Stappia indica: one gene and its partner. The protein of the gene in region 1 interacts with the protein of each later gene in a pairwise test. Links are inferred from orthologs where the notes say so. Each region holds a gene or a part of one and is shown on either strand. Other genes may lie near its edges. The genes, in order: eno and rpe.

Evidence for each region.
Region 2: the proteins of eno (region 1) and rpe interact in binary tests that used the Escherichia coli proteins (3 or more experiments, as listed by UniProt). The link is inferred for Stappia indica from one-to-one orthologs.

Annotation. Positions count from the first base shown.
Region 1 is NZ_CP046908.1:159,912-165,838, reverse strand. Bases 3,028-5,927 are described here. They hold eno (phosphopyruvate hydratase), read right to left. Parts: upstream 5,165-5,927; coding sequence 3,890-5,164; downstream 3,028-3,889. Other genes in these bases: kdsA (3-deoxy-8-phosphooctulonate synthase), read right to left, coding at 5,262-5,927; GH266_RS00815 (STAS-like domain-containing protein), read left to right, coding at 3,028-3,773. Also shown: GH266_RS00830 (AMP-binding protein), read left to right, coding at 1-579; GH266_RS00825 (hypothetical protein), read left to right, coding at 576-1,760; GH266_RS00820 (DsbA family oxidoreductase), read left to right, coding at 1,806-2,501; more of GH266_RS00815, read left to right, coding at 2,526-3,027. UniProt on the Escherichia coli protein: Catalyzes the reversible conversion of 2-phosphoglycerate (2-PG) into phosphoenolpyruvate (PEP). It is essential for the degradation of carbohydrates via glycolysis.
Region 2 is NZ_CP046908.1:1,167,614-1,173,635, reverse strand. The notes cover bases 1-2,995. They hold rpe (ribulose-phosphate 3-epimerase), read right to left. Parts: upstream 1,840-2,995; coding sequence 1,162-1,839; downstream 1-1,161. Other genes in these bases: GH266_RS05610 (sodium:proton symporter), read right to left, coding at 2,770-2,995; GH266_RS05615 (DUF2259 domain-containing protein), read right to left, coding at 1,945-2,727; GH266_RS05625 (hypothetical protein), read right to left, coding at 575-1,048; purB (adenylosuccinate lyase), read right to left, coding at 1-530. Outside these bases: more of GH266_RS05610, read right to left, coding at 2,996-3,768; GH266_RS05605 (NAD(P)/FAD-dependent oxidoreductase), read left to right, coding at 3,919-5,184; GH266_RS05600 (GFA family protein), read right to left, coding at 5,407-5,865. UniProt on the Escherichia coli protein: Catalyzes the reversible epimerization of D-ribulose 5-phosphate to D-xylulose 5-phosphate.

The DNA of each region.
Region 1 (5,927 bases):
GAGGGCAGCGCCCTGCCCCGCCCGCTGCCGAGCGGGCGCGTCGGCTCGCCCTCCTCCGCCCCGCAGGCGCCGGCGCTGCTGGAAATCGCCATCGACACCGAAGTCAGCCCGGCGACGCTGAAGGTGCGCGGCGCCATGGTGCCGGATTCGGCCTGGCCCGCCTGCAAGGTGCGCATGCCGACCGACAAGGCCGGCTTCGTCGACACCTTGCTGCCGCTGCGCCAGACCGAGCACGGCATCACCGGCTTCGGCATTCCGGGGCAGATGGCGCCGGGCGTCGGTTCGTTGCCGACGCTGGACGCGCTCTATGCCGCCTTCCCCGGCATCCGAGAGGCGGCCGCCTTCCTCGTGGAAGACGGTATTCTCGGCGCCCGGCTCTATGCCGCCCTGGTGCCGCAGAACGGCCTGCTGTTCGATGTGGAGGGCTTCTACGCCTATCTGGAGGCCGAGCACGCCAGCCTTGCCGAGGTGCCGCACCGGGTGCTGCCCGTCGCCGCCCTGCCGCGCAATGCGGCCGGCAAGGTCGACCGCGAGGCGCTGGCCACCCGCGCCGGCTTCGGCCACTCGCAGGTCGCATGAGCCGGGAGGCCGCCCGCCGCCTGTCGGTGCTGCTGGACGGGCCCGCGCAGCGCCCGGACGGTCCGCTTGCGCGTCTTGCCCTTGCCTGGGGCGAACGCGCCGATATCTCATGGGCCGGCGAGCATGGCTCCCACTTGCCCGACGCGGTGGTGAGCCTTGCCGGCAAAACCGCCTGCAGGTTCCCGGAGGCGCGCGCCAAAGGCGTGCACGTGCCGCGCGTCGTGCTGTGTACCGATCCCGTCTCCGCACCCGAAAGCGACGAGGCGGCCCTGCCGGACGCGACCCTGTCTGCCGCCTGCCCGCCGGAGCTTGCGCTGGAGCGGCTGGCCGAGACCGTGCGCCAGGCGCGGCGGATGGAGGAAGCGCGGCTGCGCCGGGCTACCTTCGGCCCTCTGGCCGCAGGCGCCTTGCCGACAGCAGCCCCAACCCAGGACCTCTCCCGCGGCATTCCGGTGCTGGTCGCCGGCGACAGTGCCCGTATCGGCATGGCGCTCGGCGCCCACCTTGCGGCGCTCGACCTGCGAGGCTGCCTCACGGCGGAGGCCGCGCTCGCCGCACTGGAGGACGCCCCTGCCCGGCTGATGGTGGCCGACCTGCCCGCCTCCCGCGCGGCCGAGCTTCTCGGCCGCCTTCGCGCCGATCCGCGCCATATCGCCCTGCCCGTGCTGGCGCTGTGCGCGGACGAGGCGGAGGCTGCCGCCCTGCTGACGAGTGGCGCCAGCGACTGCGTGCCCCGCGCGGTCGCGCCGCAGATCCTCGCCCGGCATCTCCTGTGCCTGTTGCGGGCCGGCGCGCGCCGGGCTCTTGCCGATCGGGTGCTGGCCGGCTATCGCCCGCGTCATCGTTCGGGCAAGGGTTTGCCGGCGCTGCCGCGGGCGGCGTTCGAGCGCTATCTTGCGGCCCTGGGCGGCGCGCTGGCCTTGCGCGGGTTGGAGCCGCTGACCCTCAATCTGGCGCATATCGCGCCGCCGCCGCTCGCCTCCCTTGCCGCCAACGACGGTCCTTTCGCCGTTTCTTCTGTCAACCCCGTCCTTTCGGCGACGCTTGCCGCATCGCGCGACGAGGATTTTGTTGCTACGGTCGAGGGGCTGGGCGATATCGCCGTGCTGCGGGATGCGGAGGCGCAGGAGCGCATCCGCCGGCGGATCGGCGCCATCGTCACCAGCACCGCCTTCGCCTGACGCGCCCATTTCACGCTTCTTGCGCAACCCTTGAAAGGACTGCCCATGCCAGCCGAGACGGATACCGCAAACAGGCAGCAGGCAGCCTCGCCCGATCAGGCCGCAATGCCCATCGACGTCATTTCCGACGTGGTCTGCCCCTGGTGCTATATCGGCAAGCGGCGGCTGGAAAAGGCGCTGGCGAGCCTGCCGGACGTTCCGGTTGCCCTGCGCTGGCAGCCCTACCAGCTGGACGCGACCATTCCGCCGCAGGGCAAGGACCGCCAGCACTACCTGATGGAGAAGTTCGGCAGCCAGGCGCGCATCGATGCGCTGCACGAACAGATCGCCGCCGCCGGCCTGCAGGAAGGCATCCCCTTCGCTTTCGAGCGCATCCGCACCTCGCCCAACACGCTGGACTGCCACCGCCTGCTGCTGTGGTCGCGCGCCGACGGGCTGCAGAGCGAGATGGCCGAGCGCCTGTTCCGCCTTTATTTCCTGGAAGGCGCGGACCTCAGCGACCCGCAGACGCTGGTCTCGGCCGCCGCAGATGTCGGCATGATGTCGGATCTCGTCGCCGAGCTGCTGCCGACGGATTCCGACCGCAACAAGATCACCGCCGCCGTCGAACAGGCCCACCGCATCGGCGTCACCGGCGTCCCCGCCTTCATCATCGACGAGCGCTTCATCGTCATGGGTGCGGAGAAGCCGGAAACCCTCGCCGCCGCGATCAAGCATGCCTATGAGACGAAAGCGGGATAGGAGCCTGATTTTCAGTGAGGAAAAATGAAAGTTCCAACTTCAATTAGATGGGAAAATAATACCATTAACCTTAAAGGAACACTCGCATCCAGAAGTGTATTCCATTTCTCGAGCGCGCTTCATCAAACAATAATCGCGCGAGGATACAAAGATATATCCTTAAACTTCACAGAAGCATATCCTGTTCGGGAATCTTTTATGATTCCGGCAATAGCGCTAATTCGTCATTATCGTCGCGATGGAATAGATTTTTCAATCGTGAGACCAGAAAACGCAGCTGCAAGAAATATTTTTCACAACGCAAATTGGGCATACCTGATAAATGAAACTGAAAATGAAGCGTCTACCTTTGAAGATGATCACCACCTTCCAGCCTCAAGATTTTTAAATTCGGACGAACTTACTGAGTCAATTGATCGCATAATGTCTATGATATTAAAGACGGTTCCGCTTAAGAGGCGACAAATAGCTGCCTTGGAATGGTCTGTAAACGAGATTACAGATAATGTATTAAATCACGCCAACTCCCCTACTGGAGGAGTTATACAAGCAAGTACCATCAAATCCGAGAACCGTGAGATTATCGAGTTTGTAGTGGCAGACGCAGGAATTGGCATCAAAAGATCACTGGGAGAAAAAGACGACAGAAAAGCTCTGGAGAGAGCAATTAAGGAGGGCGTGACTAGGAATCCCGCAACAAATCAAGGTAATGGACTTTATGGCGCTTTTCGTGTCGCTACGCTCTCCCACGGAAAATTTGAACTAATATCTGGCAAAGCGATATTAAGTGCTGAGGGAACTGGCCGTGTCAAGACTGTATCCGGAACAAGACTGTACCCCGGCACAGCAGTAATTTGCCGCGTTGAATGCGGAGATGAAAAGCTGATCGAGAACGCACTTATGTTCAAAGAGAAAATTCATGAACCAGGATTTGATTACCTTGAGAGGCAGCATGAATTAGGGGATAGGGAGGCTTATATCTTTTCCATGTCACGAGAGTGCAAATATTTTGGATCTCGCGAAGCGGGAATTGGCGCGAGACTGCATATAGAAAATCTAATAAGATCAGAAAATGATAAAGAAATACTTGTAGATTTTACAGATATAACTATAATATCAAGCAGCTTTGCCGATGAGGTATTTGGCAGGTTGTTTGTCTTACTCGGACCGCTCACATTTATGTCAAGAATTAAATTTCAGAACGTCGATAGTTCAATAAGGGCCGTTATAGATCGCGCCATAGCCAAGAGAATGATACAATCGGCTAGCTAGAAAACTGGGTTATTTTGATGTTCTAGCAATTATCTTAAGTTACCCTCAAACAAAATCCGGTGCGCGGGGAGCGCACCGGGTTTCATTGTTTCAGGCGTTGAGGCGTAAGGGCCCGATCAGCCCTTCAGGATGCTGCGGCCGGCGTAGCGGGCCTGCTCGCCCAGTTCTTCCTCGATGCGGATGAGCTGGTTGTACTTGGCGAGCCGGTCGGAACGGGCCAGCGAGCCGGTCTTGATCTGCCCGCAATTGGTGGCGACGGCGAGGTCGGCGATGGTGCTGTCCTCGGTCTCGCCCGAACGGTGCGACATGACGGCGGTGTAGGCCGCCTTGTGCGCGGTGTCGACCGCGTCCAGCGTCTCCGTCAGGGTGCCGATCTGGTTGACCTTGACCAGGATCGAGTTGGCGACGCCCTTCTTGATGCCTTCGCGCAGGCGCACCGAATTGGTGACGAAGAGATCGTCGCCGACGAGCTGGCACTTGGAGCCGACCAGATCGGTCAGCGCCTTCCAGCCGGCCCAGTCGTCCTCGGCCATGCCGTCCTCGATGGAGATGATCGGGTAGCGGCCGACGAAATCGGCGAGATAGGCGGCCATCTCGTCCGGGCCGAGCACCTTGCCCTCGCCGTCGAGGTGATACTTGCCGTCCTTGAAGAACTCCGTGGAGGCGGCGTCGAGCGCGAGGCAGATGTCCTCGCCCGGGCGGTAGCCGGCCTTCTCGATGGACTTCATGATGAAGCCGAGTGCGTCCTCGGTCGAGGCGAGGTTCGGGGCAAAGCCACCCTCGTCGCCGACATTGGTGTTGTGGCCGGCGTCCTTCAGGCCCTTCTTCAGGGTGTGGAAGACCTCCGCGCCCATGCGCACGGCATCGGCCAGCGTGTCGGCGCCGACCGGCATGATCATGAATTCCTGCACGTCGATCGGGTTGTCCGCATGGGCGCCGCCGTTGATGATGTTCATCATCGGCACGGGCAGCAGGCGCGCGCCGGCCCCGCCCACATAGCGGTAGAGCGGCAGGCCGGCCGACTGGGCCGCGGCGCGGGCGACGGCCAGCGACACGCCGAGGATGGCGTTGGCTCCGAGGCGCGCCTTGTTCGGCGTGCCGTCGAGGGCGATCATCGCCTCGTCGATCTTGATCTGGTCTTCCGCATCCAGGCCGCCGATGGCGTCGAAGATCTCGGTGTTGACCGCGTCGACCGCCTTCTGCACGCCCTTGCCGAGGTAGCGGGCGCCGCCGTCGCGCAGCTCCACCGCCTCATGCGCGCCGGTCGAGGCGCCGGAGGGCACGGCGGCCCGCCCGAAGGCGCCGTCTTCCAGATACACGTCGACCTCGACGGTCGGGTTGCCCCGGCTGTCGAGGATCTCGCGGGCGGTGATGTCGACAATTGCGGTCATTCTCGTCTCCCTGCGGGTGGGACTTTCCAAAAGGGTGGTCAGACTTGTCCCCGTCCGGCTGTTCCTAGCCGAGCCGGGCGACAAGGAAAAGGCAGTGTCAGATGCCGCGCGGGCGCGACTTGGCAATGCGGTCGAAGGCCATCAGGTCGGCGAGCAGCTCCTTCAGGTCCTTGAGCGCGATCATGTTCGGCCCGTCGGAGGAAATGGTGTTGTCCGGGTCCGGGTGAGTCTCGATGAAGACGCCGGCAACGCCGACGGCCACGGCCGCGCGCGCCAGCACCGCCACCATGGTGCGGTCGCCGCCCGAGGAAGTGCCCTGCCCGCCCGGCTGCTGCACCGAGTGGGTCGCGTCGAAGACGACCGGCGCGCCGGTCTGCGCCATGATCGGCAGCGCGCGCATGTCGGACACAAGGGTGTTGTAGCCGAAGGAGGCGCCGCGCTCGGTCAGGAGCACGTTGGGATTGCCGGTCTCGACGATCTTGGCGAGCACGTTCTTCATGTCCCAGGGGGCGAGGAACTGGCCCTTCTTGACGTTGATGATCGCGCCGGTCTTCGCGGCGGCGACCAGCAGGTCGGTCTGGCGGCAGAGGAAGGCCGGGATCTGCAGCACGTCGACGACCTCGGCCACCGGGGCGCACTGGTCGGCGGAGTGAATGTCGGTCAGCACCGGCATGCCGTAAGTCTCGCGGATCTCGGCGAAGACTGGCAAAGCTTCATTGAGGCCGACGCCGCGCGAGGCGGCGATGGAGGTGCGGTTGGCCTT
Region 2 (6,022 bases), 1.0 Mb from region 1 along the record:
TCAGCGCGGGCGGCGATCAGGCGCGTGCGGCAGCGGTCGAACTCGGCATAGGCCTCGGCCATCTTCAGGCCGAAGGTCACCGGCTCGGCATGGATGCCGTGCGAGCGGCCGATGCAGACCGTGTCCTTGTGCTCGAAGGCGCGGCGCTTGAGGGCGGCCAGCAGCGCGTCGATATCGGCCAGCAGCAGGTCGGCGGCGCGGGTCAGCTGCACGTTGAAGCAGGTGTCCAGCACGTCGGACGAGGTCATGCCCTGGTGCACGAAGCGGGCGTCGGGCCCGACGATCTCGGCCAGATGCGTCAGGAAGGCGATGACGTCGTGCTTGGTCTCGCGCTCGATCTCGTCGATGCGGGCGACGTCGAAGGTCGCGGCCCCGCCCTTCTCCCAGATCGTGCGGGCGGCCTCCTTGGGGATCACGCCGATCTCGGCGAGCGCGTCGCAGGCATGCGCCTCGATCTCGAACCAGATGCGGAACTTCGTCTCGGGAGACCAGATTGCGACCATTTCGGGCCGCGAATAGCGCGGGATCATGCGGGTGTCCTTCTCGGGCAGCGGCGGGGTGTGCCGGCTCCTTATCAGACGTGGCGCGGCGGCTCAATGCGCGCGAAGTACCACGAGAAGGCGAGCATCGGCAGGAAGACGAAAGGCAGCAGCGGGCGGGCGCCCATCACGGCGAAGATGTAGCTGGTCGAGGCGCCGGTGAAGGCGAACTGCCAGAACATCTCCATGGAGATCGTGCTGGTGTGCCACTCCGAATAATAGGAGCGCAGCTGCAGGAAGAAGAACACGGCGCAAAAGCCCGCGGTGCCGAGCGTCAGCGACAGGATCATCGCGGCAAAGCGCGCCGGCAGCCGTCCCTTGCGGCGGCGGAAGGTGAGGAGGTTCGCCGCGCCCCAGGCGCAGAAGGCGCCGAGGAAGGCGCTCACCGTGAAGACGGTGACGACCCCGGCCGAGCGGCCGGTCAGGGCTTCGCCGCGCCAGAAGGTGAGCGCGGTCTCCGTCAGGCCGATGAAGGCGGCCCAGGCAATGGCGAAGACGAGCGGTCGCACGTGGCAGGTCCATCCGTTCTGGTCACCCGAACCTGAAGTTCGTCACACTTGTCAGCACGCTCTGTGCGAACTTCAGATTCAAACGCCGACTGTCGGCCGCGCCGCGCAGCCGGTCAAGCCGCGGCGGCGTCGGCGGCCTTGCGGATCGCCTCGATATTGGCGCGGTAGCCGGCAACGCCCTCACCCTTGAACACCGCCGAGCCGGCGACCAGCACGTTGGCGCCGGCCTTGGCGACCAGCGGCGCGGTCTGCGCGGTCACGCCGCCGTCGACCTCGATGTCGATCGGCCGGTCGCCGATCATCGCCTTGATGCGGGCGACCTTGTCGACCATCGCCGGGATGAAGGACTGGCCGCCGAAGCCCGGATTGACGCTCATCACCAGCACCAGGTCGAGGCGGTCGAGCACGTATTCGATGACGCTTTCCGGCGTTGCCGGGTTCAGCGAGACGCCGGCCTTCTTGCCGAGCGCGCGGATCGCCTGCAGCGAGCGGTCGAGATGCGGGCCGGCCTCGGCATGCACGGTGATGATGTCGGAGCCCGCCTTGGCGAAGGCCTCCAGATAGGCATCGCAGGGGGCGATCATCAGATGGGTGTCGAACACCTTGTCCGTGTGCCGGCGCATCGCCTTGATGACGTCGGGGCCGAAGCTGATATTGGGCACGAAATGCCCGTCCATCACGTCGAGATGGATCCAGTCGGCGCCGGCCTCCACCACGTCGCGCACTTCCCTTCCGAAGGCGGAGAAGTCCGAGGCGAGCATGGACGGGGCAATGACGACGGGGCGGGTCATGGGCGGCGGCTCCGATGGCTGAGCTTGGGGGAGGCTGATCTGGCGCAAGCCGCTATCACAGGCTCCCCGGTGCCACAAGCATCCAGGTGGGCGCTCCCTCTCGTCTCACAGCCGCCCGGTGATCGCCAGATACCGCCCGTCGCGCCCCTCGAAGCCGACCTGCTCGACCAGCACCAGCACCGCGAAGGCGGTCGGGCCGCCATCGGCGGGGTGATGCAGCACCAGCCGGTCGATCCGGTAGCCGAGCGCGCAGCCCCGGCTCTGCGGCAGGCGGGCATCGTCGTTGAGCACCCGCGTCTCGCCCTCCAGCGTCAGCGTCAGGCGGAAGCCCTTGATCTCGCCGAAGCCGTCCGGGCAGCGCGCGGGCCGCTCCACGCCGTGCTCGGTCAGCCGCAGCTCCACCTGCGGCCCGAACTCCGGCACTTCCGCGCGCATCGTTGCGATCATCAGGTGCGGGTCGGCGCCGCGCTGCGTCGGCGGATTGTGCGCCACCGTGTCGCCATGGCCGCTGATCGCGGCCGAGGAGATCAGGCCCCATGCCTCGTCGCGATTGGCCGCGCGGGTGCGGGCAAGGTCGGCTTCCGCCTGTGCGGGCGTTGCGTCGCCGGTCTCGTCCAGCCGGCGGAACGGGCTGCCGCCGAGCCAGGCGTCCCGGTCGACGTCGAACAGGTAGATGTTGGAATAGGGAAAGCCCGAGCCGTCCTGCGTGCCGTATTCCTCGAAGGCGAAGCGGCTGCCATCGGACGAAAAGCCCAGCACGTCGACCCTTGCATGGTCGGCGGCGAAGGCCGGCGTGGTGCCCAGCGTCAAAAGCAGGGCGAGGGCGGCGGCCCCCAGCGGAGCGGCTGCGGCAAGAGGCGTGCCTTTCGACGTCGGGCGGTGTGGCAAGGGGCGGTCTTCCTGATGATCCGGGTTGCGTTGCCCGTCAGACTAGCCGCCGGGTGCGGCGCTGCCGTGATCCCGGTCACGTTCCGCCTGATCGGCGGCGATGCGGTTGGCCAGCGGCTTCAGGAGCCATGGCAGCAGGTAGATCGGCAGCTGGCCGAGCCCGAAATACAGCCAGGCGAGATCCGGCAGCGTGCCGCCCAGCGCGGCGACCAGGAGCCCCATGTTGCGGTTGCCGACCGCGTGGCCGATGACGAAGCCCTGGTCGCGGCGCACGCGCGCGAACACCAGCAGCGTCACCCCCATCTGCGTCAGTGCCACGGCAAATGTCAGCGCCGCCACCGCCAGGGTGAACAGGGGCGCTGCCATGAAGCGCTCGGCGACGCCGTCCATCACCGCCACGGCGAAGATGAACAGGATCAGTACGTTGAGCCCGTCGATATGCTCCTTCGCCTCGACGACGCGGGCATTGCCGGCAAAGCGGCGAATCAGCAGCGCCATGCCGGCGGAGGCGGCGAGCAGCCCGGTCAGGCGCAGGCCGAGGGCAAGCGCGTCGATGGGCAGGCTCTCGCCGAGCAGCAGCCCGCCGATCAGCGGCGCTGTGATCGGCGTCAGCAGCATGCCGCAGCCGACCAGCGCCAGCGACAGCGCTCCGTCGAGGCCGATCAGCGCGATGAAGGCCGGGGCCGACATGATCGGCGGGGCGGCGGTGACGATGAAGGCGGCCAGCGCGATGTCGGGATGCAGGGCGGCAAGCCCGCTCGCCTGCAGCAGCGCGCCCACGGTGAGCGGCACGGCGAGCAGCATCCATATCAGCGACAGGGCCACCAGTTTCGGCCGGCGGACATGGGCGACGACGGCGACCGGATCGACCCGCAGGAAGGCCAGCACCAGCAGCACGAAGATCGCTTCCTCGACCAGCGGGCGGAACAGCGCCGAGAGCGGCGGCAGCACCATGCCGAGCAGGGCGCTGATGGCAACGGCGCGGGTGCCCTGGCGGCCGAGCCAGGCAAGGAGGGTGAGCGGCAGGGCGAGCGCCGGCATGTCGGACACTTTCCGGGAAGGGCTCGGGGGCGCCCCGGGAGGGGCTCGGGGGCGCCGCAACGGCGCCGGGCGGGAACAATTTCAGGACCTTGAGTATCGTGGAGAGCGTCTTCCACTTGCAAGGCGATTGTGAACGGTGTCGAAAAGCGTATGCGCAGCTTCGACGCGATCGTCCTTGGCGCCGGAATCACCGGAACGAGTGCCGCCCTGCACCTGCAGGGGCGGGGCCTTCGCGTGCTTCTCGTCGACCGGGATGCGCCGGGAGAGGAGGCAACGCGCGGCAATGACGGGCTGATCGGCCGCGATGCCTACTGCGCACCGGCCCTGCCGCTGACCCTGCCGGGCATCCTCGCCGGCGCGCTGACCCGGCGCCGCGGCTTCGGCATCGATTCGCGCTCGCTGCCCGATCTTGCCCGTTTCTTCGGCGAATGCCGGCTCACCGCCCAGCCGGCCGCCGTGGCGCGGGCGGCGCGCGCGCTCTCCCCGCTGCAGGCGGTGGCGGCGGCCGAGCATCTGGCGCTGGCGCGGGCGGCCAGCGCCCTGCGCTTCTTCCGCCGCACCGGCTGGATCAAGCTGCTGCGCTCGCCGCGGGTGCGCGAGCTTGCCGAGGTCGACCGGCATTTCGCCCGCATTCTCGGCGTGCCTTACGCGGATCTCGACGCGGTCGAGATCGTCCGGCTGGAGCCGCATCTGCGCTCGCTGGAGGAGGCGGCGATCTACTGGCCGGAGAGCCAGTCGGTCTCCTCGCCCGGCGGCGTTACCAAGGCCTATGGCCGGCTGTTCCGCGAGCGCGGCGGCGAGGTGGAGATCGGCGATGCCGCCACGCTTCTCGACACGCGCCGGGGCTATGCGCTGCGCACCGTGCGCGGCGAGGTCGGCGCGCCGATCGTGGTGCTGGCGCTGGGCGCGGGCATCTCGCCGGTGCTGGCGCGCTTCGGGCTGACGATGCCGCTCGCCGCCTGCCGCACCTATCACCGCCATTTCCGCGCCGTCTCCGGCGTGTCGCTGACCCGGCCGGTCACCGACCTGGAGGGCGGCTTCACGCTGACGCCGATGGAGCGCGGGCTGCGGCTTGTCGGCGGCACGGAGCTGATGTCGACGGCCCGTGCGCTGTCCGGGCTTCCGGTGCGCGCCAATGCCCTGCACCGTGCGACCGCCACCGCCCGCGCGCTGCTGCCGCTCGGCTCGGCGGTGGAGGAGCTGCCGGTCGCGGGCGTGCGCGTCTTCGTGCCGGACCAGCTGCCCATCGTCGGCGAAATGCCCGGCATGCCGGGCCTGTGGCTGTCGGTCGGCCACATGCGCGACGGCTTTTCGCTGGCCCCGGCGATGGCGCGGCTCCTGGCCGATCTCGTCACCGACATGCTGCCGCTGGCCGACCCGCAGCCCTATTCGCCCTCGCGTTTTTTGGTCGGGTAAGGCCTCTCCGCTTTTGCGAAGCAAGTCCAGACGTCCGAGAGAGAGGCAGGAGCTAACCTCTCGCTCCCTTCTCCCCCCTTGAGGGGGAGATGTCGGCGGAGCCGACAGAGGGGGGTGAGCAGTGCTGGCGACGGAGCGCCACCTCTCCCCGCGTCCTCCCGGGTCGCGGCTTCGCCTCGTCCGGGAAGACGCCAGGGAGGGACCCTGCCTTAGCGCTGACCGTCAGTCGCGCGCGGCGAACTCGGCGATCAGCTGCGGAAACTCCTCCGGCTGCGGGAAACCCTCGAAACTGCGCGCCACCGGAAGCTCGACCCAGGCGAGCTTTTCCGCCGTCATCGTCTCCATGAACGGGCGCGACCAGCGCTCGTCGTCGTCGAACATGGTCGGGCGCACGTTGACCACCGCCTCGAAGCCGGTGATGCGGGTGAACATCCAGGTCTTGCAGTGCGGGCAGAAATAGTGGTCGAGCTGCGGCCCCTGGATGCCGCCCTTCACCGGCTCGCCGGCGGTGACGGAGAACGCCTCGGCCGGCACCATCGCGGTCAGCGAAAAGGCGCTGGAGCTCATCTTCTGGCAGCCCCGGCAGTGGCAGGCGGCGGTCATCACCGGATCGGCGGCAATCGCGATCGTGGTGGCCCCGCAGCGGCAGCTGCCCGTCAGCGGCCCGGCAGTGTGTCCCATCGTCTGTCCTTTCCCGAAGTGGTGTTTCCCGAATGCGCCGCACCCGATTGCGGCATCGCGAGCCTGCACCCGCGCGCCGCCACTCTGCCCTGTCCGCGTGCAGGGTCAAGTCGGGTGCGACCATTGGCTGCGGGGGAGGTGCGCGACTTCGCATCCC